Regions from separate parts of the Xanthomonas sp. NCPPB 1638 genome, predicted to be linked through region 2. Evidence: predicted binding sites of a transcription regulator. Region 2 holds the regulator's gene; each other region holds the start of a gene.
The links. The regulator FliA, encoded in region 2, starts transcription of late flagellar genes. The targets are predictions, from matches to a motif close to TAAAGTTTNNCNNNCNNNGGCCGATAA.
Positions count from the first base shown of each region.

Region 1 (11,972 bases), 1.4 Mb from region 2:
AGCGCCTCGGCCAGGGTGTCGAACTGGGCACTCTGCTCGATCCACCAGCGCGGCTGTTCGGACAACACGGCCAGCCGCATGCGCAGGTCTTCGCCGCGCTTGTGATCGTGCGTGGCGGTGGCCAGCAGCGCGCGCGGATAGTGCTTGGCGCGCTCGAGGTTCTGTACGTGGAACTGCGCCGCTTCATTGGCGAAATGGGTCGGATGGCTGCCCACTTCGTTGCGTGACAGCAGCACGCCGTGCCGATAGAAGGCGGTGTCTTCCACGGCCTTGGCATTGAGCGGGGCGGAGAGCTGCTCGACACGGCGGCGCAGGATACGCCGCAACGCGATCTGCGCGCGGTCGGCGCCGGCATCGTCCAGCAGCCAGCGCTCGATGGCATTGACCGCCGCCACGATCGCTTCGGGCATGCCCTCGCGTGCACGCGCGGCAGTGGCGCGCAGGCGCTCGGCTTCGCTGCCGCCGATGCCCTTGGCGCCGGCGTAGGTGCGGTACACCGGGAACCAGCGCAGCAGCACGCACAGCCCGCGCGCCAGCATCTGCGGGCTGAACTCGCGGGTAGGCGGGTCCAGCCGCGCCAGTGCCGACAACGCACCCACCGCGCGATTGAATTCGCTCTGCAGCGGGCCACGCAGCATCTCGTCGCGTGCGTTGCGCTCTTCCTGCGCAAAGTCGCCACTGCGGCCGCTGGCCTTCTGCCACGCGCTTACCAGCGGCTTGAAGCCGGCGGCGGCGTGCAGCACGCCGCCCACCTGGTCCATGAAGTCGTAGCCGGTGGTGCCGTCGCACGGCCAGTCGGCCGGTAGGTGTTCGCCGGGGGCGAGGATCTTTTCCAGATACAGGCCCAGCGTGCCGGGCTTGAGCCCGCGCGCGCGGCCGGCCGCATCCAGCCGGCTGCGCAGCTTGCGCACGTAGCCGGTGGGGTCGGTGAGTCCGTCCACGTGATCGATGCGCAGGCCATCCAGGTGCCCTTCGGCCACCAGCCGCAGCGGCAACGCATGCACCGCATCGAATACCGCCGGCAGTTCCACCCGCAACGCGACCAGCGAGGTGATGTCGAAGAAGCGGCGGTAGTTGATCATGTCGTTGCCCACGCGCCACCAGTTCAGGCGGTATGGCTGGCGTTCGATCAACTTGTGCAGGCGGCCATCGCCGCGCTTGGCGCCGTCGTTGTAGTCGCGCAACCACTGCGCGCGTGCCGCGGGCTCCGGCACGTCCAGGGTTTGCGGGCGAATCGGGTAGCGCTGGTCGTAATGCGCCAGTGCAGCGCTGCCATCCTCTTCCACCACCAGGGTCAGCAAGCCTTCGGCCAGGGCACTGGCATACGGGCGATCCAGCACCGCCAGCCACAGCTTGCCGTCGCGCCCCGGGGCGCGCCAATCGATGTCGAACCAGTCGGCATGCCTGGCACTGCGGCCATGCCGCAGCACATCCCACCACCACGCGTTGCCTGCATGCGTGGCCATATGGTTGGGCACGATGTCTGCGATCAACCCCATGCCGTGTTCGCGTACGGCCTTCGACAGCGCGATCAACGCATCTTCGCCACCGAGTTCGGGGTTGACCACCGTGGGGTCGATATTGTCGTAGCCGTGCGTGGAGCCCGGCACCGCCGTCCCGATCGGCGACAAGTACAGATGGCTGATGCCCAGGCCGGCGTAATACGGCGCCTGCGCGCGTGCATCGTGCAGGGTGAAGCCGGCATGCAGCTGCAGGCGGGCGGTGGCGCGAAGCTCGATCATGACTGGGAGTCCGGAACAGCCGCGACGCGACGCGCCTCGGCAACGCCGTGCAGCGCCGCGGTCAGGCGCGCATGCGGCAAGGGGTCGGGCAGGCGTCGGCGCCAGTTGGGATGGACCTCGACGGTGCCCGGCAGATTGGGTTGTTCTTCCAGTGCCAGCGCATCTTCCACCGGCAGCAGCATCAGCGGCGACACGCCGCTGGTAGTGAACCGCAGCGCCCCCAGCAACGGGTCCTCGCCCTGCAGGCCGGCGTGTTCCACCGCCGCGTCCAGGCGGGCCAGATCCTGCGTGCGCGCCTTGGCGTCATCGGCCGCCTGGGCGGGCGGGATCAACTCCAGCTGGCGCCGCCAGTCGATATCGCGGCCCTTGCGCCAGCCGGTGAGCGTGGGCAGATCGTGGGTGGTGGTGGTGGCCACCGCATCCGGGCGCCACAGCGCCGGAGCGATGAATGCACCGTGCCTGTCGCGGGTGAACATCAGCACATCGATGCCCATCACCCCGCGCTGGGACAGTTCTTCGCGGATGCCCGGCGGCACCACGCCTAGGTCCTCGCCGATCACGATGGCGCGGTGTCGCCACGACTCCAACGCCAGCAGGTTGAGCAGGTCGTGCAATGGATAAGACAGGTACGCACCTTCATTGGAGCCGGCGCCATCGGGCACCACCCACAGCCGCAGCAGGCCCAGGATGTGATCGATGCGGATGCCGCCGCGCTCGCGCAGCACCGCGCGCAACAACGCGATATACGGTGCGAAGCCGCTGCGGCGCAGCGCGGTGGGCGAATACGCACCGATGCCCCAGTGCTGGCCGTCGGCATTGAAGGCATCCGGCGGCGCGCCCAGCACCAGGCCACGCAATACGCTGTCGCCGGCCGCCGCAGCTTCGGCGCCGTTGGGATCGAAGCCCACCGCCAAGTCGGCGATCAGGCCGATCTGCATGCCGCGCTCGTGCGCTTCGCGCTGTGCGTCGGCCCAGCTGCGCGCGGCCAGCCACTGCGTGAACACATGCAGCGGTGGATCGTTGTCGCCGAAATCGCGTGCGGCAAAGCGTGCAAACCCGTCCAGCTCCGCGCCACCGACCGCGCGGAATGCCAGCAGATCCGGATGCTCGGGCGACACCCGCGTGTGCAGCTCGCGCAGCAAACGCCACTTGGCCTGCGCCGAGGTTGGCCAGTCGATCAAGGCATGGGTGTGCAATGCGTTGAAGTGCTCGCGCAGGCCGGGCACGGCGGCAAGCGCTTCCAGCGCCGTCTCGCCGAGCATGCGCACCGGCGCGGCATGCAGGGGGTCGAAGAAGCGCCGGTCACTGGGCGAATACGGGCTGTAGCCGCCGGTGATCGGCCGCGAAGCGTGCACCGGGCTCAGCGCCAGCGCATCGGCGCCGGCCAATGCGGCATGCCGCAGCCATTCGACGGTGCCGGCAGCATCGCCGATGCCGCCATCGTCGGGGCTGCCGGCCGAATACACCTGCAGCGCCATGCCCCAGGCCCGCGGCGCGGCGTGGCCGCAGGCATCGGCCACGCCGAAACATCGCTGCGGTGCCACCGCTACCTGCTGCGTGATTCCGCCGATCTCCAGTGTCCAGTAGCCATGGCGCGAGGGCGCACGCAGCTGCCCCTGCGCATTGGCCTGCGCCGCTTCGCTGGCACCGCTGTCATCGCTCCAGCGGCCGCTGGCGTCGGCGGCAACGCGCATCGCCAGCGGTGCGCCCACCTGCACGGTGACCAAAACGGCAGGTTCGGCGGCCTGGGCCTGGCAGCGACGCAGGCTGTCTTCGCGCTGCGCGGCGGTGGCGGCCGGCAGCTCCAACGCCGTGAGCACCGCCTGCAGCGACGGCTCGGACACCTGCCGCGGTTGATCGCTGGCATCCACCCAATCGACCATCACCCCGGCCGCAGTGGCCAGGGTGTGCAGGGGATGGGCACTCATGCCTGCGCCTCGTGCCAGGCGATGAAGCCATCGACCGGCAGTGACTGCGCGGCGGCGTCCACGTTTTCGACATGCACCACCTGCCCACGCCGCGGCGGCAGCGGCACGGCGGCGGCGCCGACGTTGAAGGCGATATGCCACAACCCGCCCGGCAACTCCCAGGTGGCGGTGAGCGCGCCATCGGCCAGGACGCTGGCACGCAGCGCGCGTGCCTGCGCCAGGCCCGGCACCAGCCAGTGGCGCCGCACGCCCAGCAGCGCAGTGAACCAGGCCGCCCATTGCGCGCCCTCGCCTTGCGCGGCGTCCTCGATCGGCGAACGCGAGGCGGCGAAGGTGGCATGGCTGTTCGGATCGGGGATGGTGGCGCGCTGCGCCTGGTCGGCGAACGCGGCAAAGTGCGCGAATTCGCGGCGACGGCCTTCGCGCACGGCCTCGTCCAGCGGCGGACCGAAGTCGGTAAAGAACAGGAACGGCTGGGTAGCGCCCCACGGCTCGCCCATGAAGAACAACGGGATCATCGGCGTCAACGCGGTCAGCGCCAGCGCCGCGCGCAGGCGCTGCGGCGAGACCAGTACGCTAAGCCGTTCGCCGTGTGCGCGGTTGCCGATCTGGTCGTGGTTCTGCGCGAACACCACGAATTTGTGCGGCGGCAATGCCCCGCTCGGTTCGCCACGCACATGCCCACGCGGATCCGGCTCGCCCTGGTAGGCAAAGCCTTCGCCGAGCACGCGCGCCAGGTGCGCGGTCGGCTTGTCGGCGAACGCGGCGTAGTAGCCTTCTTCTTCGCCGGTCAGCAGCACGTGCAAGGCGTTGTGGAAGTCGTCGTCCCACTGCGCCGTGTAGCCGCGTTGCAGCTGCGAGGCCTGGTTGGCTTCGTTCTCCAGCACCAGATGCACATGCCGGCCGGCGGGCAGGCTGGTGTCGATGGCCTCGCGCAAGGTATCCAGGAAGGCGTTCGGGGTGATCGCATGCACCGCGTCCAGGCGCAGCCCGTCGAAGCGGTATTCGTGCAACCACATCAGCGCGTTGTCCAGGAAGTAACGCTGTACCGGCGGCTTGCGGAAGTCGATCGCCGCGCCCCACGGGGTGGGCTTGTCTTCGTTGAAGAATGACGCGGCGTAGCTGTGCAGGTAATTGCCGTCCGGGCCGAAGTGGTTGTAGACCACGTCCAGCAGCACCATCAGGCCATGCCCGTGCGCGGCGTCGATCAAGGCCTTCAGTTCGTCCGGCGTGCCATAGGCTTCGGCCGGCGCATACGGCAGCACGCCGTCGTAGCCCCAGTTGTGCGCACCGGGGAAGGCACTCAGCGGCATCAGTTCGATCGCGGTGATGCCCATCGCCGCCAGCTGCGGCAGCTGCGCCTGCACGCCGGCATAGCCACCGCAGGCACCGACGTGCAGTTCGTAGATCACCGCCTCGTCCCAGGGCCGGCCCTGCCACTGCGGGTGGCTCCAGCGGTAGCCATCGGTGGGCTGCACGGCGCTGGCACCATGCACGCCGCCCGGTTGCCAGCGCGAGGCCGGGTCCGGTACCGGCTCGCCACCGTCGATGCTGTAGCGATAACGCGCGCCGGCGGCACAGGCCAGCACCGCACGGAAGAAGCCGTCCGCCCCCGCCTGCAGCGCAGCGCGCGCGCCATCGGCGAATACCACGTCCACGCCGCTGGCATCCGGCGCCCAGAGCGCAAAGCGCACCTGTCCTTCCCCCGCTGGCCATGCGCCCCAGGCCGGGGTGGTCGCGTCGCGCTCGTTCATGGTTATTTCTCCGCTTGCAGGTAGATCGTGGCCAGCGGCGGCAAGGTCAGGCGCAGCCGTTGCGCATGCCCATGCATGCCCATCGGCTCGGTCGCCAGAGGACCGCTGTTGCCGAGGTTGCTGCCACCGTAATGGGCGCTATCGGTATTGAGAATTTCGCGCCAGATGCCGGCACGCGGCACGCCCACGCCGTAATCGTGCAGCGGTTGCGGGGTGAGGTTGCTCACCGCCAGCAGTGGCACGCCGCCACCGTCGGGATCGTGGCGGATGAAGGCGAGCACGCTGTTGCGCGCGTCGTCGGCCACGCTCCAGTCGAAACCGTCGGCACGGTGGGTGCCACGGTACAACGCCGGCACGCGGCGCAGCGCGGCATTGAGGTCGCCCACCAGCCGCTGCACGCCGCGATGCGGCGCGCCATCGAGCAGATGCCAGTCCAGCGACTGGTCGTGGTTCCAGTCGGCCCATTGGCCGAATTCGGCGCCCATGAACAGCAGTTTGTCGCCCGGGTGTGCCCACATCAGCGCCAGGTAGGCGCGCAGGTTGGCAAAGCGCCGCCAGTCGTCGCCGGGCATCTGCCCGAGCAGGCCGCCGGTGCCATGCACCACTTCGTCATGCGAGAGCGGCAGCACGAAGCGTTCGGAGAACGCATACACCAGGCCAAAGGTGAGCTGGCTATGGTGCTGGGCGCGCTCGGCCGGATCGCGCTGCATGTAGCTCAGCGTGTCGTGCATCCAGCCCATGTTCCACTTGTGGGTGAAGCCCAACCCGCCATCGGCCAGCGGTGCGGTCACGCCGGGCCAGGCGGTGGATTCTTCGGCAATGGTCAGCACGCCGGGAAAGCAGGTAGCGATCTCGCGGTTGAGCTGGCGCAGGAAGGCCACCGCTTCCAGGTTCTCGCGGCCGCCATGCGCATTGGGCACCCACTCGCCCTCGGCGCGGCCATAGTCGCGGTACAGCATCGAAGCCACCGCATCCACGCGCAGGCCGTCGAGGTGATAATGGTCGATCCACTCCAGCGCACTGCCCAACAGGAACGCGGTCACTTCCGGGCGGCCATGGTTGTAGATCAGCGTATTCCAGTCGCGGTGCATGCCTTCGCGCGGGTCGGCATGCTCATACAGCGCTGCGCCATCGAACTGCGCCAGGCCATGTGCGTCACCCGGAAAGTGCGCGCTGACCCAATCCAGGATCACCCCGATGCCGGCGCGATGGCAGGCATCGACGAACGCGGCCAAACCCTCCGGGCGGCCATGCCGCGCGGTGGGCGCATACAGGCCCAGCGGTTGGTAGCCCCACGAGCCACCGAACGGGTACTCGGTGATCGGCAGCAGCTCGATATGGGTGAAACCGAGCTGCTGCACGTACGGAATCAGCTGCGCGGCCAGGCTGGGCCAGTCCAGCGGCTGGTCATGCCCGTCGCGACGCCAGGAGGTGGCATGCACCTCGTAGATGGACATCGGCGCCGGCAGGGTCTGCGCATTGCGCCGGCCCATCCACTCGGCGTCGGTCCAGGCAAATGCCGCGTCACCGGGCACCACCGAGGCGGTGGCCGGCGGCAGCTCGCTCTGGCGCGCCACCGGGTCGGCCTTGAGCAGCACGCGGCCATCGGCGGCGGTGATGGCGTACTTGTAGCGGGCGCCGGCTTCCACCCGCGGCAGGAACAACTCCCAGAAGCCGCCGGTGCGCTGGCGCATCGGGTGTCGCCGCGCCTCCCAGCCGTTGAAGTCGCCGACCACGGCCACGCGCTGCGCGTGTGGTGCCCATACTGCAAAGCGCACACCCGGCACGTCGCCGCAGTGCATGTGCTGGGCGCCCAGCGCGCGGCGCAGCGCCTGCCCGTCGCCGGCAGCGATCTGCAGCAGCAGCGATTCGTCCAGGAGTGGGCCGAATGCGTAGGGGTCCTCGATCTCCTGCACCACGTCCGGCCACACGATGCGCAACCGGTAAGGGCCATCGCTGGCCAGCTCGCCTTCGAACAGGCCCTCGGTCTCGGTGGCCTGCATGCGTGCCAGCAGCTTGCCGCGCGGATCGATCAAGCCCATCGCCTCGGCGCCTGGCGCCAGCACGCGCACGCGGCGGCGCCCGTCGGCCTGCGGATGCGGGCCCAGCACCGCGAATGCATCGGCGGGCAGCCCCTGGGCCAGCGCCTGCAGGGTCTGTGCAATATCGGACATGCCTTCCATGGTCACCGCGTCAGTTTCCGTCGCCTGGCCCTGCCCGCCCAGCCGTTCGCTCATGACACCGTCGCAAGCGCGGGCGCAGTGGCGGCAGTGTGTTCGTAAAGGGAGAGATACTTCTTGCCGGCCACATCCCAGCCGCTGGGGCGCAGCATCGCCGCCCGACGCATTGCCGACAGCAGGCTGGGCAGGCGGAAGGTGCGAAACGCACGTTCCAGGCAGCGGCGTAGCGCCTCGACGCTGGCGTGCTGGAACAGGAAGCCGGTGACGCCGTCGTCCACGGTGTCGATCAGCCCGCCGGTGGCGTGGGCGATCGGCAGGCAGCCGAAGCGCTGTGCGTACATCTGGCTCAGGCCGCAGGGCTCGAAGCGCGAGGGCATCAACAGGAAGTCGGCACCGGCGAACATGCGCCGTGCCAGGCCTTCCTCGAAGCCGATGAAGGCGCCGACCTGGCCGGGATAGCGGCGGGTCAGCTCGGCCACCTGCTGCTCGATCTCCGGCTCGCCGCCGCCGATCACCGCAATCTGGCCACCGGCCGCCACGATCTGCGGAGCGACCTCGCAGATCAGGTCCAGGCCCTTCTGGTGCACCAGCCGCGAGACCACCGCAAACAGCGGTCCAGTGCTTTCGCGCAGCCCGAACGCCTTGCGCACCTGCCCGGCATTGGCCTGACGGCCCTGCCAATGGTTCACGCTGAAATGCGAATCCAGGTACTCATCGGTGCGCGGGTCCCAGCTGGCATCGATGCCATTGACGATCCCGGTCAGCGCGCCCTTGGCGGCGCGTCCGGCCAGCAGCCGGTCCAGCCCGCAGCCCTGCGCCGGGCCGGTGATCTGCTTGGCATAGCTGACGCTGACGGTGTTGACGTGGTCGGCATTGACGATGCCGCCGCGCAGGAACGACATCTGCCCGTAGAACTCCAGCTCGGCCACGCGCTCGGCGGGAATGCCCAGCGCGGCGGCCATCGAATACGGCACCAAGCCCTGGTAGGCCAGGTTATGGATGGTCAGCAGGCACGGGGTGGTGCCACCGGACCAGCGCACATAACCGGCCGCCAGCGCGCACGGCCAGTCGTTGAGGTGCAGCAGGCGCGGCTTCCAGCCCAGCCCGGCATGGCCGGCGGCGATCTGCGCGGCGGCATGCGACAAGGTGGCGAAGCGGATGGCGTTGTCTTCGAACTCCGAACCGCTGGTGCTCACATACGGCGAGCCATCGCGTTCGAACAGTGCCTTGGACAACAGGATGTAGATCGGCAAGCCGTCCGATTGCACGATCCGGCCGATGTCGCAGGCCGGCAGCGCCGCATGCGCCAGCACACGGCCCACGATCTCCACCTTGCCGGCGCGCTCGAGCACCGCGCGATACCCGGGGATCAACACACGCACGTCATAGCGATGGCGCAGCGCGCGCGGCAGCGCGGCCGCCACGTCGCCCAGGCCACCGGCCTTGATGAAGTCGGCCATCTCCGACACCACGAACAACGCGCCGCGCGTGTCGGCCAGCGACACCGGCAACCGCTCGTGATGACGGATGAAACGCCCGCGCGCATCGCGCGGCCGCCCACTCTTCTTCAGCGTGGGGATCAACGCGCTGCGCTCGATGCGTGCGGTACTGGCGTGAAGCGACATCGTGGCAACCATCTGAACGTCCGTCGTGAAGTGGGGTGGAGACGGAAAACGGCGAAGCGAAAACCACCGCCTGCCGATTCAGCCAGGCGACCTGCTGCGAGTGAGGAGCGTGGACGACGCGCGTGCCCCACGTTGTCCCTGCGATGAATCTACACCTCGTCCAAATAAAATATGCGTGAACATGTTCTGCCTTTTCTGCGACAACGCACATTCCATTACACACGGCGGCGTATGTCAGAAGGCATAAGCCGGGATGACACGGCGATGACATCCCCGCAACGGTGCACGGCGCCTGCAATGCACCGAATGAGGGCGCTGCAGTCGCGGCCCCTCTCACCTGGATAACCGGTTCATGCAGGCATGCGCAGGCGTCACGGACGGGCAGCGGTCTCCGTGTCCGGCCGGCGCGGCATGGTCAAGCCCGCTCAAGGCGGGCGCGCGCACGCCGATAACCTGCGACAGCAAGAGGATCTTCGAGAACCGGCGCATGGCACAACCGCCTGACCACCCTGGCCGCCCATCTGGCGGGCTGCGCCGTCTATTGCCCTGGGGCGGCAATGGCGCGGCGCGCCACACCGCGCCGTTGCCCACCATTCACAGCGGCGAACGCGGCGGTACCGGCCTGGCCGCGCACGCGCTGGTGCCGGCCAAGGCCAAGTCCGGCGCGCACGATCCGGCCGCCGCTACCGCGCTGCTGGTGCGGTTGTTCTCGCATGCCGCGCATCCCGAGGCGCTGTTGCAGGCATTCGCCGAAGGCATCGCCAGCCTGCATGGCGAGCTCGGCGACATGGGCGTGCGCCTGGGTGCAGCGTATGCGGCCGGTGACTGGCTCGGCTACGGCCGCACGCTGCGCCAGCTGATCGACAAGTACATCCGCACCATCGATACCGGCGACTCGCTGGCCGAAGGCCGCACCGAGGCCGAGCAGCTGCGCGATCTGCTGCGGCATGCGCTCGGCAATGCCCTGGCCATCCTGCTGCAACGCAGCCCGGAGCTGGCCGATGAGGCACAAACCCTGGCCGCCGCCCTGCGCCACTGGCGCCCCGGTCACGAGCTGGTCACGCTGGAGCAGCGGCTGCGCGAGTTGAGCCACCAGGTCGGCCTGCGCGCCGAGGACGCCAGCGAACAGCAGAACCTGTTGCTGGGCCTGTTCGATCTGCTGCTGGAGAACGTTGGCGAACTGCTGGACGACCGCAGTTGGTTGCAGGGGCAGATCGCGGTGGTGCGGCAGTTGATCGCAGGCCCGCTGGACGTGGGTTCGATCGAGCAGGCACGCGGCACCCTGCGCGAGGTGATCTACAAGCAGGGCCTGCTCAAACAGGGCATTGCCGAGTCCAAGACTGCCATGCGCGAGATGATGGTGTCGTTCGTGGATCGGCTCGACGGCATGGCCACCAGTACCGGCGCGTACCATGACCGCGTTGCCGGCTATTCGCAGGCGATCGGCGACGCTCGCAGCATTCCGGATCTCAACCGCCTGCTGCAGGACCTATTGCAAGACACCGCCGGAGTCCAGGCACAAGCCCTGGCCGCCCGCGACGAACTGCTGTCGGCACGCCGCCAGGTCGAAGAGGCCGAACAACGCATCGCGTCCCTGGAGCAGGAACTCACCACGGTCGCCGGGCTGGTGCGCGAAGACCAGCTCACCGGCGCACTGAACCGGCGCGGATTCGAGGAATTGTTCCAGCGCGAAGCGGCCCGCACGCAGCGCAGCGGCCAGCCGCTGTGCGTGGCGATGCTGGACCTGGACGACTTCCGCCGCCTCAACGAGGCGCATGGCCATGCCGGTGGCGACGCCGCGCTGCGGCATACCGTGGACGTGGCCAAGGCCGCCTTGCGCACCACCGATGCCATCGCGCGTTTTGGCGGTGAGGAATTCGTGCTGCTGATGCCGGACTCCAGCATCTTCGAGGCCAGCGCGGCAGTGATCCGCCTGCAACGGGCGCTGGCACAGCGCTCGTTCCTGCACGACGACGTGCGCGTGTTCATCAGTTTCAGCGCCGGCGTGGCCCTGCGCCACGCGGACGAGGCCCAGGACGAGCTGATCCGACGTGCCGACCGCGCCATGTACGAGGCCAAGGCCGCCGGCAAGAACCGGGTCATCAACGCCGATTAGCGCGCAACCCCGGCTCCTGCGTCGATTGCATGCCTGAGGCCGGGCATGCGATCGACGTCGGGACGCCAGACAGGCGTCAGTGCGCCGCCTTGGTCCCGCGCAGCTTCTGGAACCCGGTCACCACCGCCAGCACCACCGCACCGGCCACCACGCCCACCAGCATGTTGCCCAGCGCCTCGACCAGCCAGCCCAGCCCGCCGGCCGCCTTGGCCAGATCCACCACCACGTGATGCAGCATGGGGATGTTGTGCACCAGGATGCCGCCGCCGACCAGGAACATCGCCAGCGTGCCGGCCACCGACAGGAACTTCATCAGCCACGGCGCGGCCACCAGGATGCTGCGGCCCAGCGCGGCCAGCGATGCCCCTTTCCGGGTCAGGTACAGGCCCAGGTCGTCCAGCTTCACGATCGCCGCCACCAGGCCGTATACGCCGACGGTCATCGCCAGCGCGATCGCCACCAGCACGGCCACCTGCTGCCCGAACGACACGCCCGCCACCACGCCCAGCGACAGCACGATGATCTCGGCCGACAGAATGAAGTCGGTGGTGATCGCACCCTTGATCTTGCCTTTTTCCAGCGCCACCACGTCCACGCTTTCATCGGCCAGCACGCGAGTGCGCTCGG
Region 1 is NZ_CM192984.1:486,008-497,979, reverse strand. It holds gene treY (malto-oligosyltrehalose synthase) at 1-1,742, opposite strand, end outside; gene ACCQ13_RS02015 (4-alpha-glucanotransferase) at 1,739-3,670, opposite strand; gene treZ (malto-oligosyltrehalose trehalohydrolase) at 3,667-5,424, opposite strand; gene ACCQ13_RS02005 (1,4-alpha-glucan branching enzyme) at 5,427-7,661, opposite strand; gene glgA (glycogen synthase GlgA) at 7,658-9,241, opposite strand; gene ACCQ13_RS01995 (GGDEF domain-containing protein) at 9,717-11,345, shown strand; gene ACCQ13_RS01990 (DUF808 domain-containing protein) at 11,422-11,972, opposite strand, start outside.
Region 1: a site for FliA is predicted at 9,655-9,681, ahead of ACCQ13_RS01995 (GGDEF domain-containing protein). Genes of this name have one in related genera too.

Region 2 (8,309 bases):
CGCCGCATGCATTAGCCCTGGCGAGACCGCAGCCAGCACCACCGCTACGGGGTCGATGGCAGGACTTGGAACTACCAACGGGACAGGCAACTCATGACGCTGGCAACACACCCACATTCATCGCGCACCCGTCCGGCGTCCGGCGGGTCCTGTTCCTGGAGGTACCTGGCATGAAGATCAAACGCTTTGTCGCCCCGGACATGCGCACTGCATTCCGCATGGTACGCGAGGAACACGGCCCGGATGCCGTGATCCTGTCCAACCGTCGCACCGCCGAAGGCATCGAGATCGTCGCCGCCAGCAACTACGACGAAGAGCTGGTGCAGCGCGCCCTGGAAACCGCCCGCGACACCCCGGCCACCACTGTGCCGGTGCAGCAGGCACCCGTGCAGCAGGCACCGGCACCGGTTGTCGCCCGCCCCGCCGCGCCAGTCCATGCCCCGCTGAAGCCGACCGCCGAGACCGGCATGAGCCACCGCCAGCGCGTGGCCAACGCCGCCGAAGACATGATCGCGGCCATGGCCCTGCGCCAGCCGGCCAGCGTGCCGCGCCAGCCGCCGGTCGCTCCCCCGATCCGCAGCGCCGCACCGATGCCGGCCGTGCAGGAACTGGCCGCCCCGGTCGTGCAGCGCCAGGAACACGCGTTGTCGGCAGTGCCGGAACAGCTGTTCGCCGACTTCCTGACCACCGCCCCGGTGCCGCGCCCGGCCGCGCCGGTGCAGGCCGCGAGCCCGGCCATGGCTGCCGCCCCCGCCTATGCTGGCCAGGGCCAGGACGACGACGCGTTCGCCGACGCGGCCGACTTCGATCTGGACGAGGCCCTGCCGCAGATCCTGCCGCCGGCCGCCTTGCCACCGATCGTGGTCGCCCCGCCGGCCCCCGCTGCGCTGGCCGCCGTGCCGGTGGCTGCCGCGCCGATCCCGCAGAACGACGAAGAACTCAAGCAACTGCGCGGCGAGCTGGCGCTAATGCGGCAGATGATCGAGCGCGAAATGAACCGCCTCACCGACGAGCGCCTGCGCGGCTCCCCGGTGCGCGCGCAGACGCTGGAACTGATGGACGACTACGGCTTCGACGCCGGCCTCACCCGCGACGTGGCCCTGCAGATCCCGGCCGATACCGAATTGCACCGCGGCCGCGGACTGATGCTGGGCCTGCTGTCCAAGCGCCTGCCGGTGACCCCGATCGACCCGCTGGAACGCGGCGGGGTGATCGCCCTGGTCGGCCCGACCGGTGCCGGCAAGACCACCACCATCGCCAAGCTGGCGCAGCGCTTCGCCGCCCAGCACGCCCCCCGCGACGTGGCCCTGGTCACCACCGACACCCTGCGCGTCGGCGGCCGCGAGCAGCTGCACAGCTACGGCCGCCAGCTCGGCATCGCGGTGCACGAGGCCGACAGCGCCGAAAGCCTGCTCGCCCTGCTGGAGCGCCTGCGCGACTACAAGCTGGTGCTGATCGACACCGCCGGCATGGGCCAGCGCGATCGCGCCCTGGCCGCCCAGCTGAACTGGCTACGCGCCGCCCAGCAAGTCACCTCGCTGCTGGTGCTGCCCGCCAACTCCCATTTCGCCGACCTCGACGAGGTCGTGCGCCGCTTTGCCCACGCCAAGCCCCAGGGCGTGGTGCTGACCAAACTCGACGAGACCGGCCGCTTCGGCAGTGCCCTGTCGGTGGTGGTCGATCACCAACTACCCATCACCTGGGTGACTGACGGACAGCGGGTCCCCGACGACCTGCACCGCGCCAATGCCGCCAGTCTCGTTCTTCGCCTTGAAGATTTACGGCGCGCTGCCGATAAGCCCTGTACTCCGGAGCACAACCATGCAGTCGCGTGAATACGCAAAGCTGACCAACGCCTTCCCCCTGTCGGCAACCCGTCCCGAGCCCCTGGGCCCGGTGCGCACCATTGCCGTGACCGGTGGCAAGGGTGGCGTGGGCAAGACCAACATCTCCGCCAACCTGGCCGTGGCACTTGCCGACATGGGCAAGCGCACGCTGCTGCTGGACGCCGATCTTGGCCTGGCCAACCTGGACGTGGTGCTGGGGCTTTCACCCAAGTACACCCTGGCCGACCTGATCGCCGGCCGTTGCACGCTGGATGAAGTCATCATCGAAGGCCCCGGCGGCGTGCTGGTGGTGCCGGCCGCCTCCGGCCGCCGCCACATGGCCGAACTGGCCCCCGCCCAGCACATCGGCCTGGTCAATGTGTTCTCCGAGCTGGAGCGCGATCTGGACGTGATGGTCATCGACACCGCCGCCGGCATCACCGACAGCGTGCTGACCTTCTGCCAGGCCGCCCAGGACACCGTGGTGGTGGTCTGCGATGAACCGGCCTCGATCACCGATGCCTACGCACTCATCAAGGTGCTCTCGCGCGAACGCGGCGTGGACCGCCTGCAGATCATCGCCAACATGGTGCGCGACCCCAACGAGGGCCGCCTGCTGTACGACAAGCTCTCCCGCGTCTGCGAGAAATTCCTCGGCGATGTCTCGCTGAACTACCTCGGCCATGTGCCGCAGGACGACTGGTTGCGCCTGTCGGTGCAGCGCCAGCAACCCGTCATCAAGGCCTACCCTGCCAGTCCGTCGGCGCAGGCCATTGCAGAAATCGCTCGCCGTACCTCGCGCTGGCAGGCCCCCACCGTGCCGCGCGGCAACGTCGAGTTCTTTGTCGAACGCATCATCCAACGGGGAGTGGCCGCATGAGTACCGCCACCGCAACGACCGCCACCGCGCAATACCGTGCCGTCCAACGCAACAACGCCAACGACGTGGTGACCCTGCACGCCGACCTGGTGCGCCGCATCGCCCACCACCTGGCTGCCCGCCTGCCGGCGAGCGTGGAAGTGGACGACCTGATCCAGTCCGGCATGATCGGCCTGATCGAAGCCTCGCGCAGCTACGACTCCGAGCAGGGTGCCTCGTTCGAGACCTATGCCTCGATCCGGATCCGCGGCTCGATGATCGACGAGATCCGCCGTGGCGACTGGGTGCCGCGTTCGGTGCACCGCCGTGCCCGCGATGCCGCCGCCGCCGTGCGCAAGATCGAACAGAACACCGGCCGTGCCGCCGCCGCCACCGAAGTGGCCGCCGCGATGGAGATGCCGCTGCCCGACTACCTGCGCCTGATGGAAGACGCCGCACGCGGCCAGGTGCTGAGCCTGGAATCGCGCATCGAAGATCACGGCGAGCTGGACACCACCGCCAAAGGCGGGCCCAATCCGCAGCAGATGATGGAACGGGGCGAATTCGGCCGCGAGCTGGGCAAGGCCATCGGCCAATTGCCCGAGCGCGAGCAACTGGTGCTGTCGCTGTACTACGAACAGGAATTGAACCTGAAGGAAATCGGCGCCGTACTCGGTGTCAGCGAATCGCGCGTCTGCCAGATCCACGGCCAGGCCGTGGTGCGCTTGCGCGGCCGCCTCAAGGTATTCGAACTGGCCGATGCCGGTGTCGAAAATGACGATTGATTTTTTCGCGTATTTTTCGTGTTAGGAGCTTGATGTGAACAAGAACATGCGGATCCTGATCGTGGACGACTTCTCGACAATGCGACGCATCGTCAAGAATCTGTTGGCAGATCTTGGCTTCACCAACACCGCAGAGGCCGAGGATGGCAACAGCGCGCTGGCTGCGCTGCGCGCAGGTCCGTTCGATTTCGTGGTGACGGACTGGAACATGCCCGGCATGACCGGCATCGACCTGCTGCGCAACATCCGCGCCGACGCCAAGCTCAAGCACCTGCCGGTGATGATGGTGACCGCCGAAGCCAAGCGCGAGCAGATCATCGAAGCCGCCCAGTGCGGCGTGAACGGCTACATCATCAAACCGTTCACCGCGCAAACGCTGGAAGAGAAGCTGGGCAAGGTGTTCGAACGTCTGACGGCGACCGCCTGATGAACGCCACCGTCGAAGCCGATGCCGAACGTGCCGCGCTGATCGAACGCCTGCAACACGCGCTCGATGCACTGGAAAGCGGTGACCAGGTTGCCTGGCGGCGCGAGGTCGATCACCTCGCCGCCCTGCGCACGCGCCCGATGATGCAGAGCCTGAGCCGGCTCGCCCGCGAACTGGGACAGGCCCTGGGCGAACTGCCCACCGTGCCCGACGAGGCCGGCGAACTGGACGATGCCTGCTCGCGCCTGGACCATGTGGTGGAGATGACCGAGAAGGCCAGCCACCGCACCCTGGACCTGGTCGAGGAATGCCGCGTGCTGGCCAACCAGCTGCGCGACGGCGGCCTCAATCAGGACCAGGCCGCGCTATTGGACAAGATGCGCCACAACCTGACCGAACTGTCGCTGGCGCAGAGCTACCAGGACCTCAGCGGGCAGATCATCCGCCGCGTGGCCGGGATCGTGCGCCGCGTGCATGAGGGCTTCGGTGCGCTCGGCCTGCCGCCGAAGAGTACCGAACCGAAGAACGACGACGGCGGTCTTGCCGGCCCCGCCATCAAGGGCCTGGACCGTCATGCGGTGTCGCAGGACGACGCCGACGATTTGCTGTCCGGATTGGGGTTGTAACCATGAGTGCTGTTCCAGACGATATTGCTGCCGATTTCATCGTCGAGGCCCAGGAAATCCTGGACCGCCTCGGCGAACAGCTGGTGTCGCTGGAACAGGCACCAGACGAAGCCGACCAGCTCAACGCGGTGTTCCGCGGTTTCCACACCCTCAAGGGCGGCGCCGGCTTCCTGGCGATCAAACCCATGGTGGAGCTGTGCCACGCCGCCGAGGAAACTCTCGGCATGGCGCGCTCTGGCCAGGCGGTGTTGCAGGCGCATCACTTCGATGCCGCGCAGCAGTCGCTGGATTATCTGCAGGCCATGTTGGATGCGATGGGCTCGGGTGAACCCGTGCCGCACGCACCGGCCACGCTGATTGCGCAATTCGATGCCAAGAGCGGCCCGCCGGCGGTCAAGTCCGTGCCCAAAGGCGCCACCGCACCGGCGCACGACGCCCACGCACCCGCTGCGCCCGGTGCCAAGGCCGGCCCCAAGGCCGCAGCCAAGGCCGGTGCCGAGGCCGAGCAGACCGTGCGCGTGGACACCAAGCGGCTGGACGCCATCGTCAACCTCATCGGCGAACTGGTGCTCTCGCGCAACCGCCTGAAGACCTTGCGCACCCGCCTGCGCGATGAAGAACTCGACCGCGCGGTGAGCACGCTGGACATCGCCACTGCGCGCCTGCAGACCGCGGTCATGCGTACCCGCATGCAGCCGGTGAGCAAGGTCTTCGCGCGCTTTCCGAAGGTGGCGCGCGATGTCGCGCGCACCCTGTCCAAGGAAGTGGAACTGGAACTGATCGGCGCCGAGACGGAACTGGACCGCAACCTGGTCGAAGCCCTGGCCGACCCCTTGGTGCACCTGGTGCGCAACGCCATCGACCACGGCATCGAATCGCCGGCCCTGCGCGAAGCCACCGGCAAACCGCGTAGCGGCCATGTGCGCCTGTCCGCGCAGCAGGAAGGCGATTACGTCAGTATCGAAATCCAGGACGACGGCGCCGGCATCGACCCCGAGCGGCTGCGCGAGATCGCCCGCAACAAGGGCCTGATCGACGCCGAGGCCGCCGCCCGCCTGAGCACCGACGAATGCCTGCATCTGATCTTCATGCCGGGCTTTTCCACCAAGGTCGAGGTCACCGACATCTCCGGCCGTGGCGTGGGCATGGACGTGGTGCAGTCGCGCATCCGCGAATTGAGTGGTCAGATCCAGATCCAGTCCGAACTGGGCCGCGGCAGCCGCTTCATGATCCGCGTCCCGCTGACCCTGGCGATCCTGCCCACGCTGCTGGTGCAGGCCGGCGAAGCCGTCTACGCCTTGCCGTTGGCACGCGTGGTCGAAGTGCTGCACGCCCCGCAGACCTCGCTGGGCTGGTTCGACGGCCGCGCCGTGCTCGACCGCCGCTCGCATACCCTGCCCCTGATCGACCTGCGCCGCTGGCTGGGCGTGCCCGCCGAACAGCCGCCGCTGCTGACCGTGGTGCTGCTGCAGGCCGGCGAAACCCGCTTCGGCCTGGTGGTGGACCAGGTGCGCGGCCGCGAGGAGGTGGTCATTAAACCGCTACCACGCGCCCTGCGCGGCCTGCCCGGCTACGCCGGCGCCACGCTGATCGGCGACGGCCGCATGGCCTTGATCCTGGATGTGGATGGATTGCGCTCCAGCGATCATTGATATTCGGGATTCGGGATTCGGGATTCGGGATTGGGAGAATCGGGAATCGGGAATCGGGAATCGGGAATCGGGAATCGTCAAGACGATCCTGGTTACCTGATCTAACGACAACGGCCGCGTACTGCGGCCGTTGTCGTTTCACTACCAGCATCGCTGCCGATCTACCCCGCTACGCGCGCAGGCGGTTTGGCAACGGTCAGGGCGCCGTGGAAGTGATCCAGGAACCGTTATTTCCTCAACGCGTCATCGTTGGCCCAGGCGGAGCGACTGTTTGCTGCGATTGCTCAAGCGATTGCTGCTGCTCTCGCGCCTGCGATTGGGATTGATTAATCGATTGCACGCGCTCGAACGAGTGGTCTTCAGGTGTTTGCACCGCCTGTACAGTGGCCATGTCGGCACGGCGGTGCCCTGGGTCGCTCGGGGTACCCTGGACCAGGAATACTTTCTCTCCGGCCGCAAGCTTGTCTGTCGCGTTGTTGAGTAGCACATGGTCTACACGTGACAAGCCTTCTTCCTTTGCGAGTACGAGCAAGCTAGCCGTGATGCGCTGGCTTGATGCATCCCACTCGCGGCCATGCTGGGCATCGAGCTTTTGCACCCCATCCCTGATCTGTTGGTAGAGCGAATGATCCGCGTGGCCGGGGTCTGACGGAAAAAGGTGTGCCGACGGCCTCGACAATTGTGGATCGCGTTCTCGCAGCTCATGTTCCAGTTCGCGCGCGGTGATAGGCAAGACGTGCAGGTGCGTCGTCTTGCTGTGCTGGAACAGGCCGGGCGTCGGTGGCTGCGTGCTGCTGTCGAGATAAGGCATGGGGCGCGTATCGCTGCCCAGGTCGATACCGTTGCGCTCAAGTATTTCTTCCTTCAATCCCAAGCGCTGCATGTCCAGGATCATCGGCTGTTCCGGCTCGCCGGGCTTTGACTTGTTGTAGTGGCGCTCGTAGATGGCAGCTGTTCCAACTACCCACGGGCCGTAGTGATTGGCGTAGTCGGACTGACCCGTATAGCCGATGCGAGCGCTCTTGGCGTCCTTGTCGAAGAAGTTTGCACCCATTGCCTCGACGTTGGCAGGAGTGACGGGCATCGTCATATCTGCGTTCAAGGTAAGGTTGGACTTGAGCGCGTAATTGAATTGCGGCATTCCGCCGGTTTGATCAATGAAGTCGCGCATACGGCCGGGTGCTTCCCGAAAAATATCTTCCAGGGATGCATCCGGCTTTGCTTGCTTTACCCTGCTGACGGTTGCATTCCAGCCTGCAATTTCTGCACTTGCTTCATCTACACGGTTGCTTGATAAAACCTTCTCCGCCGCGTCCGAATAATCGTGCGTGGTCTTGGCTATCTGCACCGCAGCGGCTTCGAACGTCGCACGGGAAGCAGCAGCGGTTGGGCTGTACATGGCGTGTTGCAGTTCATGCCCCAGCACAAACGTCATGTCACCGGAATCAAGCAACTTGCCGCCATGCCCATTGGAAAGCCTAGACAGCGGCAGCCGGATGGAATTCTCATTCGGCGTGAACGTTCCGCCTGCATTCGGATCATTCAGAGGCTTTAGACTGAGTACGCGTTGCTTCGCAACCGCATCATTGAATTGGTCAAGCAAAACCGGCGATGCGGCAAGCACACCCTGTAGTTTGGTGACATGTTCGGTGGTGACGCCTAGTTGGCGGCCGAAGTCATCAATAATGGCTTGCGCCTGTGGACTCAAAGGCATGGCCGTTCCTTGGGTTAACGGATGTAGATCCATTCAACGCAGTGGTGCTCCACCCGCTCCTGCGGTGCATCGGCCTCACCTCGTGGAAACACCTCCACCCGCATGCCTGGGCGGCTGAAGAAGTCACTCATCCATCGCCCGTCTTCCACCATGTTGCGTTGACGTACAAACCCGATGTTCTCCAGCTTCTTGGTAAACGTATCGAAATCGATCCCGCAGATCTCCGTCATGGACGGGGAAGCACCCGCTTGCGCTGGAACAAAGGTGAACTCGAACCAACGCCCCGCAGTAAGCGTCTGATCCATCCCAAAGCTGTAACCCCACTCACTGGTAAGCGGAGCACTGGCGCCATAACGCTTGGGATCAGCTGCCGCACGCGTCACCGGAACCCCCATTTTGGACTGCAGGTAGTCGGGTGTC
Region 2 is NZ_CM192984.1:1,926,578-1,934,886, reverse strand. It holds gene flhF (flagellar biosynthesis GTPase FlhF) at 171-1,835, shown strand; gene ACCQ13_RS08340 (MinD/ParA family protein) at 1,822-2,706, shown strand; gene ACCQ13_RS08335 (RNA polymerase sigma factor FliA) at 2,703-3,470, shown strand; gene cheY (chemotaxis response regulator CheY) at 3,505-3,897, shown strand; gene ACCQ13_RS08325 (protein phosphatase CheZ) at 3,897-4,523, shown strand; gene ACCQ13_RS08320 (chemotaxis protein CheA) at 4,526-6,175, shown strand; gene ACCQ13_RS08315 (XVIPCD domain-containing protein) at 6,411-7,889, opposite strand; gene ACCQ13_RS08310 (hypothetical protein) at 7,904-8,309, opposite strand, start outside.

Region 3 (11,972 bases), 850 kb from region 2:
CTTGCCGCGCGTGCCCAAAAATTCTTGCAGCCGTCGCGCAACCAGGGTCAGCGCCTGGTCGCCGACCTCGCCACTCATGTTTTCGTTGATCGAGGCGAAGTGGTCGATATCGACATGGAAGACCATCAGGGGCGCGCCGCCGGAAGCGGCCGCGTCCACCAAGTGCAACAGGTCGGGGTTACCCGCACCCAGCCGCGTCGGCTTGACGATTTCCAGTCCGGGCGGGATCACAGGGTTCCACATGACTCAACGTCCACCATCTTCGTGGACGGACTCGCCGGCCGGGTGATAGGGCAGGCGCAACGTCACGCGCGTGCCTGCACCGGGAGCCGATTCTATCGCGAGCGCACCGCCGACGGTTTGCGCGCGCTCACGCATCACGATCAATCCAAGCCCGCGTGGACCTTCCGGCTCGAACCCATCACCATCGTCGCTGACTTCCAGGCTGAAGCTTTCGCTGTCGATCGAGCGCAGCCGCATGCGTACTTCACCGGCACAGGCATGCCGCAGCGCATTGGTAAGGCTTTCCTGCGCGATGCGGAAGCAGGCTTGCTCGATCTCGTTGCCCGGACGTACCTCCAGCGGCTGGATATCCAGCTCCAGCCGCACCTGCGAGGCACGGAACAGCATCGACGCCTGCCAGCGCAGTGCCGCTTCCAGGCCCAGTGCGTCCAGTTGCGGCGGGCGCAACAGCATCGACAGATTGCGTAGCTTGGTCACCGTGGTGTCGGCCAGCGACACCACTTCCAGCAGGTCTTCGCGCCGCGCCTCAGGATCGGGCTCGTCCAGTGCCGCGTGCGCGGAGAGCTTCATCGCCGTGATCGCCTGGCCGATATCATCGTGCAGGTCACGCGAGATGGCGCGGCGCTCGTCCTCCTGCAACGAAAACAGCCGCTTGGCCATTGCCTGCAGTTCGGCGTTGCTCTCGGCCAGCGCATCGCGCATGCGTTCGGGTTCGCTCAGGTCGCGTACCACCAGCAACTTGCAGCTGCGCCCGCCATAGCGAATGTCGCCGGCCGACAGGCCGGCATAGAACGTGCTGCCATCGCGGCGGCGCATCGCGCGCGCACTGGACACCGGCTCGTTGCGGTCGCTGCCGGCGCGCAGGTAGTCGCGTACCAGGGGCAGATCGGTGTCGCTGACCAGCGTCTGCAAGGGTTCGCCCAGGATGGTCTCGCCCTGGAAACCGAACTGGACCGAGCCGGCCGCATTGGCATACATCACGTGCTCGTCGGCCAGGATCAGCACCCCGTCCGGCAATACCCGCACCAGCTCGCGAAACTGCTCTTCGCGCTCGCGCAGCAGGCGCCGCGACTGTTCGCGCTCGCTCACGTCCTGCAAGGTGCCGTGCACGTGCCGCGCGCCGCTGGCGGTGGTCACGCTCTCGGCGCGCAGATGTACGGTACGGGGTTGCGAATCGCCACCGGTCAGCGGCAACAGCACGTCGATCTGCACCTCGCCACCGGTGCACATGTCCTCGATCATGCGTTCGATCCGCGCCTGGGTGGCGGTGTCGGAGGCGTTCAGCAGTTCTTCCAGCCGATGCTCGCGCCGGTGCATCGGCACGCTGCGCCCCAGCACGCGATAGACCGCTGGCGAATAGCGCCCGAGGCCGGTTTGCCGATCCAGCTGCCACGAACCCAGCCGCGCGATGGATTGCGCTTCTTCCAGGCGCTGCACGGCCTCGTCGCGCAGTTGCTGCGCCTGCCGTTCCTCGCTGCGGTCCAGGGTCACCACCAGGCGGGCCGGGCCACTGGCCAGATGCAGCTGGTTGCTGCGCACCTCTACATGGCGCGGCCCGCTGCGCGTCATCAGGTCTTCGTGCAATACGCAGGTGGCATCGCCCTTGGCGCGGATCTGCGCGATCACCTCTTCCAGCCGCGCGCCGTCGGCGTTGGGCCAGATCGCCTGCAGGGTCTGTTGCAGGAACTCGTCACGCTCCCAGCCGAAGAATTCCAGCGCTGCCGGGTTGGCATCGAGGATGCGCATGCTCGCCAGATCGTAGACGAACGCCGGGCTGGGCAGTGCCAGGAATTTGGCCTTCAACAAGGCCTCGGACTGCGCCAGTTGCGCATGTTCGTCCACGATCAGGGCCACGAAACGCCGCAGGACCACATGGATCACCATACTCGACAGCAGCAGGAAGCTGGCATCGGACCAGCGTTCCGGGGTTGCCGCGCCGGCCAGGCTCAGCAGCCTGTTGCCCAGCAACAGCCAGATCACGCCCACCAGCAGGTACAGCCCGGTGAGGGTCCACACACCATGGGTCAGGCGCCGGGCCAGACGCAGGCAGGAAACGGGAGGGGACGAGAACGCGGGCGCGGCGTCGGGTTGTTGCATGGGTCCGCAGACGACCTATGGAGCGGGCGATGGAACCATCTTAGCCGTAACTCGGTCCGGTTCGGTCATGCCGGAAACCGGTGCCTCAACTAATTCATCAAACGGCCGTTATCCATTGCGACCCCGAGCCAGGGGGCGATTCTTCGGAGTGTTCCAGAGTGGACTCAGGCGTCATTGCAAGCATGCTGCAACACCCGCTGACCTCGGCGGTGGTGTTGTTGGATGCGCATGGCCAGCCGCTGGCGGCCAACCGCGTTGCGCAGTCGATCGGGCTGCCGGCAACCCTTGGTGCCTATGCCGAAGTGCTGGAAAGCAGCCGCGCCCAGGTGGCGGACGGCGGCGGCATGGCCGCCTGCGTGTTGCCGGGCACCGGCGGCAGGCGACTGGAAGGCTGGCTGCGCGCGGTGTGCGACGAGCATGGCCAGGTCATGGCGTTCACGTTGAGCATTCCCGAACCGGTAGGCGCCGACGGCACCAGTCGCTGGGAAATGGGTCTGGACAGCGCCGATCACGGCCTGTGGGACTGGGATATCCCGGCCGACGTGGTGTACCGCTCCGAACGCTGGACGCGCATGCTCGGCTACAGCGAGCAGCCGCCGCCGAACAATCTCACTGCCTTGTCCGGGCTGATCCATCCCGACGATCACGCGAAAGTCAGCGCCGCGGTGCAGGCCCACCTGGAGGGGCGTGCCGAGACCTATGTGGCCGAATTCCGCCTGCGCCAGCACGACGGCCAATGGCGCTGGATTCTGGACCGTGGCCGGGTGGTCTCGCGCACCGCCGATGGCCGGCCGCTACGCATGGTCGGCACGCATACCGATGTGCACCACCAGAAACTGCTCGAACAGCAGCTGCGTGAGCAGCAGGCCCAGCTGGAAGAGGCCCAGCGCATTGCCAGCATGGGAAGCTGGAGCTGGGATGCGTTGAACGACCAGTTGTGGATCTCGCCGGATTTCCTGCAGCAGCTCGGCATGGCCGAACTGCGTCTGCACGGCGTCCGCGACCTGTTGCGCCTGCTTGCGCGCACTTCGCTTGCGCAATTGCGCAGCGCCTGGCGCAAGATCAAGCACGAAGGCCTACCCGTGCATTTCGAGCTGGAAGTCAACGGCCTGCCGGGCGTCAACCCGCATCATCTGCGGGTGTGGGCGCAGCCGGTGTTCGATGGCAACGCCAGCATGGTGCGCGTTCTTGGCCAACTACAGAATGTGACCGAACAACGCCAGACCGATGCCTTGATCCGCTGGCGTACCGAATTGCTCAACCGCGTCTCAGCACTGGGCAAGATCGGCGGTTGCGAGATCGAGGTCGACACCCGCCGCATGCAGTGGACCGAGGAGTGCTATCGCATCCACGGCCTGCGCAAGGAAAACATCACCCTGGAGCAGGCGCTTGCGCTCTACACCCAGGACTCGCGTGATGCCTTCGAATCGGCGCTGCTGCGCATTTCCGACGGCGGCCTGCCCGAACAACTGGAGCTGTGCTTCTACCGCAATTCCGGCCAGCGCGTCTGGGTGCAGGTCCTGATTGAACTGGACCGACGCGAAGGCCTGCCGCCGCGCTTCGTGGCCCTGTTCCGCGATGTCACCCGCGAGCGCGAGGCCAATGAACGCATCGAGCTGTTGGCACATTACGACCGCCTGACTGGCCTGCCGAACCGCTTCCTGCTGCGCGAGCAGGCCGAAAACGCCATCCGCGAAGCGCATGAGCGCGGCCAGGTGATGGCCATGCTGTTGATCGATCTGGATGGCTTCAAGAGCATCAACGATTCCTTCGGTCATGCGACCGGCGACAACCTGCTCAAGCTCGCCTCCGCGCGCCTGCACCAGCACCTGCGCAACAGTGACCTGTTCGGCCGCTTCAGCGACGATGAATTCATCGTGCTGCTGCGCGATCTGTCCGAGCCGGAAGATGCTGGCCACGTCGCGCGCAAGCTCATCAGCGCGCTGGGCGAACCGCTGCGCAAGGACCAAGTGACCCTCAAGCTCGGCGCCAGCATCGGTATCGCGCTGCAAGGGGAGGGCCTGTCGGACTTCGACAGCCTGCTGCGCGCCGCCGACGCGGCGATGTATGCCGCCAAGGAATCGGGCCGCAACACGTTCCATTACTACAGCCAGGACGTGCTAATGCGTGCACAGCGTCGCCTGGAGCTGGAGCATGCGCTGCAAGGCGCGCTGGAACGCGAAGAATTCACCTTGGTCTACCAACCGCTGGTCAATACCGTCGGCGATACCTCGCCAGCGATCGAGGCGTTGATGCGCTGGAATCGGCCGGGTCACGGGCCGTGCAGCCCGGCCGAGTTCATTCCCATCGCCGAGGAGTGCGGCGAGATCGTGCGCCTTGGCGAATGGGTCATTGGCGAGGCCTGTCGCCAGGCGGTGGTCTGGGACCGTGCCGGACTCAACTTCAGCCGCATTGCGGTCAACGTTTCGGCAGTGCAGCTGCGCGAGCGCGGCTTCGCCGAGCGCGTGCTGGAGATCTGCCGCGACAACGGCTGGTCGCCGTCGCGATTGGAGCTGGAGTTGACCGAATCGGCCTTGATTCGCGATTCGGATTCGCTGCGCCGTTGCTTCGAGTTGTTCGAACAGAACGGCGTGCTGCTGGCGGTGGACGACTTCGGTACTGGATTCTCGAATCTGCACTACCTCAACCGCTTTCCGGTGCAGCGCCTGAAGATCGACCGCAGCTTCGTGCAGGGCATGCTCGACGACGCCAACACGGCCGAAGTGACCCAGGCCATCGTGCACCTGGGCCATGCGCTGGGCATGCAGGTGGTGGCCGAGGGCGTGGAGACGGTGCAGGAAGATGCCTTGCTGCGCCAGCAGGGCTGCGACGAAATCCAGGGGTATTTCTACTCGCGCCCGTTGTCGCCACGCGACATGGCGCAGTGGCTGCGCGAGGCCGAAGCCGGCATGCGGCTGGGCGCGCGGTTGGTGATCGCCAACTGAGATGTTGGCCCGGCTGGCGCCGCCAGCCCGGCGCGGTGCACAGTCCTGCAGTGATGCCACCGCATTGGTGCCGTGCCATGGCAGCGGACCTTCTCACGTCGATTTGAACAAAAGCTCGCGCCTTCAGGGTAGCGAGCTGCGCGCTGTATTGGTCAGGAAAGGACGTGCACGCGCGTGAAGTTCCAGGCCAACGCCTTGTCGTGTGTCGCACTGCTGCAGGCGAGGGCGCTGTCGCAAGCACTGCCGGGAGAGATCTTCGTCACGGTCGCCAGGGCGCTCAATCGGAACAGGAACGCGTGCTCACCCTGCCTGGCAATGCGCCAAGGGCCGAGATGCACGGTGACGGGGTGACCAAGACCGGCGACACCCGCCGGAGCGAGCGACGTCCGGTCGGGCAGGGCGGTCGCAAGGGCGGGCGTGCACGCCATCAGCGATGCCGGGGTACGGTGGAAACCGGCCGCTCAAACGCCTGAGATCGGGCAGTTCGACAATCCGGCGGGGCACCTGCCGAGACGCGCTCCGCCGGTGTTGCATCAGCGCCCGGAGGCGCCGACTGCGGCGCCATCCAGGCCCAGATCCCAGGCCACGGTGGCGAACAGCAGCTCGTCTTCGCTGCAATCGCGGCGCGGATTGACCAGCGCCTTGACCTCTGCGCGGGCGGCAAGTTCCAGCCGCTCCAGCGCGGCCGGCAGGCGCACGCGCCGCACCACCGGCTTGGCCGCGTCGCCTTGCGCGATGCGCTCGGCGTACGTGGCAGCCAATGCGGCGGACTGCAGCGCATCGCTGGGGTCCGCATCGATGGTCGGGGCAAGTAGCGTCATGACGAAACACCAGGTCGGTACGGAACGACAAATCCCCGGCAGGCCGGGGAATGTCGGGATCAGACGTTGCGGGTCGGCATCGGTCTCAGAACAGCTCGACCGTGCCGGCACCCATGCCTTGCTGCGCCACCGGCTTGTGCGGCGGGCGTTCCCACTCCACGCGCATGTCGCGCAAGCGGTTGGACACCTTCTGCAGCGCGGCGACCAGGTCGCTGTCGTACACGCCGCCATTGCGATGCAGTAGTTCCTGCAGCGCCACTGCCTCGCGGTTGATCGCGGTGAGGCGATCGAGGTGGGTGTGGATGCCGCTCAGGGTCTGCGTGGCGATGTCTTCGAACTGCAGCGCACGCACCGCTTCGGCCACGCTGCCGTCGATGGAGCGGGCGCATTCGGAGATTTCGCGCATGCCATCGCCCAACGAGGCGTTGATCTGGGCGACGTTCTCCAGCATGGCGGCCGATTCATGGCGCGCCTCGCGGGAGCGGTCCATGTGGCGCGAGGCCAGCTGCGAGACCGTTTCACGCACCTTGGCGATCGATTCCTTGGAGCTGTGCGCCAGCTTGCGGATCTGCTCGTTGAAGGTGGTGGAGCGTTCGGACAGGTTGCGCACCTCGTCGGCGACCACCGCGAAGCCACGACCGGCTTCACCGGCGCGCGCGGCTTCGATGGCCGCGTTCAAGGCCAGCAGGTTGGTCTGGTCGGCGATCGACTTGACGTCTTCCAGCAACGCGAAGATGCCATCCAGATGCTGGGCCATCTCGTCGATGTGATGCACCGTGTTGGTGCTCTGGCCGCTCACCTGTTCCAGCGCTTCCACCAACTGCTCCATGCGGGAGCTGGCGTGCTGGGCGAAGCGGGCGACGTCGACGCCGGCACTGCCGTCGTCACCGGCACGGTCCACGATGCGGGCCAACGCCTGGCTCTGCTGGCGCGACTTGCGGTTCATCGCTTCGAAGCTGCCGCCCAGGCCGGACACCGCCTGGCGGATCAGTTCGCGGGCACGCTCGACTTCAGAGCGCGACCCGTCGACTTCGTTGCTGACGAACGTCCGCAGTTCGTTGAGCAACTGGTCCTGCTCGCGCAGGATGCGGGCCTGGTCCGGGTTGGGCCGGAACTGGGAATACGTCACCCAGGCAGCAAAACCCAACCAACTGAGGGTCATGGTCGCCAGGATCGCCCAGCGCACCGAGGCGGGCCAGTCGAATCCGACAGCGAAGGGGAACAGCAAGGTCAGAGCCAGAGGGGCGGCTAGACGGATGAGTGGACGTGAATACATGGGCGTTCTCGGCGGAGTCACGGTTGCTGTATCGGCACTCCCCCCGTTGTCTTTAGCGACGATCGCCAGATTGCCTCGCGCATCGCGCCGCCACTGGCGGACGCCAGCGCCCGTTGTGGGCGCTTTCATCCGGCATTTCGGCGCTGCTCAACGCAGTGCGCGATCCACCGCCTCGCTCATCGCGCGCTTGGCGAACAGAAAATCCCACAGGCTGCCGCCCATCTGCCGCCACAGCACCGCCGAGCGCACCGCCGCCAGCAACAGCGCGCGGATTTCCGCCACCACGCCGGCCTGGCCCAGGTAGTGCGGGTTGCCCTGCACCATGACCTTGGGGCGCAGGTGGCTGATGGTCTGCGCATACAGCCCGCCCAGCGCGCTCAACACCTCCGGATGCGCGCTGTCGTCCAGGCGCTGCGCCTGCTGCGCCGCCGCCGCGATCCCGCTGGAAACCGTGGCCACGGTGGCGGTGTCGCGCACGAAGCGGCGCTCCAGCTGCAGCACCGCCAGCGCCAGCCGTGGCAGCACATCGTCCTGGCCCTGGTTGCGAAAGTAGTTGTGCAGCAGGCGCAGGCCGGGCGCCAGGGCCGCCGTCGAGCCGTACACCGCCTCCGGCGAGGCCGCATCCACCCGGAACACGCTGTCGATGGCGGTGCGCACCGTGGCCGCCTCCGAATGCCCGGTTTCGGCGATCCGCCGCACCTGCTGCAGGGCCTGGGCAACGCCGGCCAGCGCCAGCACACGGTGATCCATGGAAACACTCATCAAGCCACACCCTCGGGGGAAGAAGAAGATCCTGCCAATTGACGCTCCAGCGGTGCATCGGTGGCGGCAATGACCGCGCCGCCGAGGCATTGCTCGCCGTCGTACAGCACCAGCGACTGCCCGGGCGTCACCGCCCGCTGCGGTCGCTCGAAGCGCACCTGCATGCTGCCATCGTCCTGCACGGCCACCGTGCACGGCTCGTCCGGCTGCCGGTAGCGCGTCTGCGCGGTGCAATTGAAGCGGCGCGCCGGCGGCGCACCGGCGACCCAGTGGGCCAGCTCGGACTGCAGCCAGCGCGACTGCAGCAGCGGACTGTCGCGGTCCTGGTCCACGTACAGCACGTTGCTGGCCACGTCCTTGCCCACCACGTACCACGGCGCGGCCGCGCGGCCGCGCACCCCACCGATGTTCAGGCCTTCGCGCTGGCCCAGGGTGAAATAGAACACGCCGGGGTGCTCGGCAATGCGCTGCCCCTGCGGGTCGCGGATCTCGCCGGTGCGGGCGGGCAGGTAGCGGCCCAGGAACTCGCGGAAGTCGCGTTCGCCGATGAAGCAGATCCCGGTGGAATCCTTCTTGGCATGGGTCGGCAGGCCCGCATCCTGGGCGATGCGGCGCAGCGTGCTTTTCTCCAGCTCGCCGACCGGGAACAGGGTGGCGGCCAGCTGGGTCTGCCCCAGCTGATGCAGGAAATAGCTCTGGTCCTTGCCCCGGTCGGCGCCGCGCAGCAGCTGCCAGCGCCCGCCACTGTGGGCAACCCGGGCGTAATGCCCGGTGGCGATGCGCTCGGCGCCCAGTGCCTGTGCGGCGTCCAGGAAGTGCTTGAACTTGACCTCGCGGTTGCACAGCACGTCCGGGTTCGGGGTGCGCCCGGCTGCGTATTCGGCCAGGAAGTGCTCGAACACGCCGCTCCAGTATTCGCCGGAAAAATCGCGAAAGTGGAAGGGGATGCCCAGCATCCCGCAGACCGCCACCGCGTCGCGGCGGTCGTCTTCGGCGCGGCAATCGCCGCTGCCGTCGTCGGCCCAGTTCTGCATGAACAGCCCGGCGATCGCCTCGCCCTGCTGCGCCAGTTGCCAGGCCGCCACCGACGAATCCACCCCGCCGGACACGCCCACCACGATGCGCGGCGTCCTCATGCGACGTGCCGCACCAGTGCCAACGGATGCCGCTGTCCGGCCAGGTAGTCGGCCACCACCTCCCACACCAGGGGGCTGCGCCAACGCTCGCTGGCGTCACGCAATTGGTCCGGCGTCATCCACAGTGCCCGCACCACGCCGGTATCCAGGCTGCGCTCGGGGTGGTGTGTCAGCGCATCGGCCACGAAGGCAAAGCGCAGGTAGCACTGGCCGGTCGGGGCCAGCCACTGGTAGCTGCCGATGAAATGGGTCGGCCGCACGTCCCAGCCGGTCTCTTCCAGGGTTTCGCGCACGGCGGCGTCGAGCAGGCTTTCATCCGGCTCCAGATGCCCGGCCGGCTGGTTCAGCAGCAGGCGGTCGCCGATGCGCTCTTCCACCTGCAGCAAGCGTCCGTCGCGCACCACCACGGTGGCCACGGTGACATCGGGGTGCCAGCGCGGCTGCGGGGCGCTCATCGCCGCCGCTCCTGGCGGGCGGACGGGTTGCCAGGCAAGCCGCCGGAGCCCAGCGCGCAAGAGTGGTCAATACGCCCACTGCGGGGGCCAGCCATGGCAGCGTTGCCCGCGTCGGTCGAGGGCGGCGGCGCCGGCGCAGCTGCGGTCAGGGAGTCGGTCATGGGGGCCAAGGGGGAAATTGGAGACAAATTGTGCGGGCCGCGGCGCAAATCGTCCAATGCGCGTGGCGTTGAACCGTATAATGGCCGGATGCCTCGCAAGACCTCACACGAACACGATCACGGCCTGACCGTTGAAGCCAGCAAGCCGGAGGTGGCGCCGCCGCCGCGTTACCAGGTGTTGCTGCTGAACGACGACTACACCCCGATGGACTTCGTGGTGACCGTCCTGCAGCAGTTTTTCAACCTGGACCTGGAAAGCGCCACCCAGGTCATGTTGCACGTCCACACCCGTGGGCGCGGCGTCTGCGGGGTCTACAGCCGCGAAGTCGCCGAGTCCAAGGTGGCGCAGGTCAACGAGTTTTCGCGGATGAACCAGCACCCGTTGCTGTGCACGATGGAACAGCGCTGAGACCGTTGCTGGATCATTCCAGCAGCGCAACAGTGTGACTGCAATCGCGTGCTAACGCTGTCTGAACATGCCTATTGGATAGGGTTGTGGAAAATCCCGACAAAAGCCGCATATTGTTGGCAACAGCCGTTCGGAGTGACCAATGTTCAGCAAAGACCTAGAGCAAACCATCGGCCAGTGCTACAAGCGAGCACGCGAGGCGCGTCATGAGTTCATGACCGTCGAGCATCTGCTGCTCTCGCTGCTGGACAATCCCTCCGCACAGGCCGTGCTCAAGGCCTGTGGGGCAGACCAGCTGCGCCTGCACAACGATCTGGAGCAGGCGATCGAGGCGGCGGTCTCGCGCCTGGCCGAAGACGACGGCCGCGATACCCAGCCGACGCTGGGCTTCCAGCGCGTGCTGCAGCGCGCCGTCTACCACGTGCAATCGTCCGGCAAGAAGGAAGTCACCGGCGCCAACGTACTGGTGGCCATCTTCGGCGAGAAGGACTCGCACGCGGTGTATTTCCTGAACCAGCAGGACATCACCCGGCTGGACATCGTCAACTATCTGTCCCACGGCATCGCCAAGCTGGGCGAAGACAGCGAGCAGCCCTCCGCGTCCGAGGGCGAGCCCAAGAGCGAGGGCGGGGAAGGCGAGGGCAAGGGCGACGCGCTGGCCGAGTACGCCACCAATCTCAACGAGCAGGCGCGCAACGGCAAGATCGACCCGCTGGTGGGCCGTGCCGATGAAATCGAGCGCACCATCCAGGTGCTGTGCCGCCGCCGCAAGAACAACCCGCTGTACGTGGGCGAGGCGGGCGTGGGCAAGACCGCGATCGCCGAGGGACTGGCCAAGCGCATCGTCGATAACGACGTGCCGGACGTGCTGGCCGATGCGGTGATCTTCTCGCTGGACCTGGGCGCGCTGGTAGCGGGCACCAAGTATCGCGGCGACTTCGAAAAGCGCCTGAAGGGCGTGCTGACCGCGCTGAAGAAGGTGCCCAATGCGGTGCTGTTCATCGACGAGATCCACACCATCATCGGGGCCGGCTCGGCGTCGGGCGGCACCATGGATGCCTCCAACCTCATCAAGCCGGCGCTGGCCTCGGGCGAGCTGCGTTGCATCGGCTCCACCACTTTCCAGGAATACCGCGGCATCTTCGAAAAGGACCGTGCCCTGGCGCGTCGCTTCCAGAAGATCGACATCGTCGAGCCCACCGTGGGCGAGACCTTCGAGATCCTGCAGGGCCTCAAGCCCAAGTACGAGGCGCACCATGGGGTGACCTACGCCGACGATGCGCTGCAGGCGGCAGTTGACTTGTCGGTCAAGCACATCGGCGACCGGCTGCTGCCGGACAAGGCGATCGATGTGATCGATGAGGCCGGTGCGCGCCAGCGCCTGTTGCCGGCAGGCAAGCGCAAGGAACTGATCGACATCGAGGAAATCGAGACCATCGTCGCCAAGATGGCGCGGATTCCGGCCAAGCAGGTCAGCGCGACCGACAAGGACGTGCTGCAGCATCTGGAGCGCAACCTCAAGATGGTGATCTTCGGGCAGAATCCGGCGATCGAGACACTGGCCGGCTCCATCAAGCTGGCACGCTCCGGCCTGGCCAACCCGGAAAAGCCGATCGGCAACTTCCTGTTTGCCGGCCCCACCGGTGTGGGCAAGACCGAGGTCACCA
Region 3 is NZ_CM192984.1:2,775,797-2,787,768, reverse strand. It holds gene ACCQ13_RS11915 (EAL domain-containing protein) at 1-243, opposite strand, end outside; gene ACCQ13_RS11910 (sensor histidine kinase) at 247-2,340, opposite strand; gene ACCQ13_RS11905 (sensor domain-containing protein) at 2,499-5,285, shown strand; gene ACCQ13_RS11900 (hypothetical protein) at 5,438-5,713, opposite strand; gene ACCQ13_RS11895 (hypothetical protein) at 5,819-6,106, opposite strand; gene ACCQ13_RS11890 (methyl-accepting chemotaxis protein) at 6,192-7,382, opposite strand; gene hflD (high frequency lysogenization protein HflD) at 7,530-8,144, opposite strand; gene mnmA (tRNA 2-thiouridine(34) synthase MnmA) at 8,144-9,280, opposite strand; gene ACCQ13_RS11875 (NUDIX hydrolase) at 9,277-9,735, opposite strand; gene clpS (ATP-dependent Clp protease adapter ClpS) at 9,985-10,305, shown strand; gene clpA (ATP-dependent Clp protease ATP-binding subunit ClpA) at 10,448-11,972, shown strand, end outside.
Region 3: a site for FliA is predicted at 7,411-7,437, ahead of ACCQ13_RS11890 (methyl-accepting chemotaxis protein). Genes of this name have one in related genera too.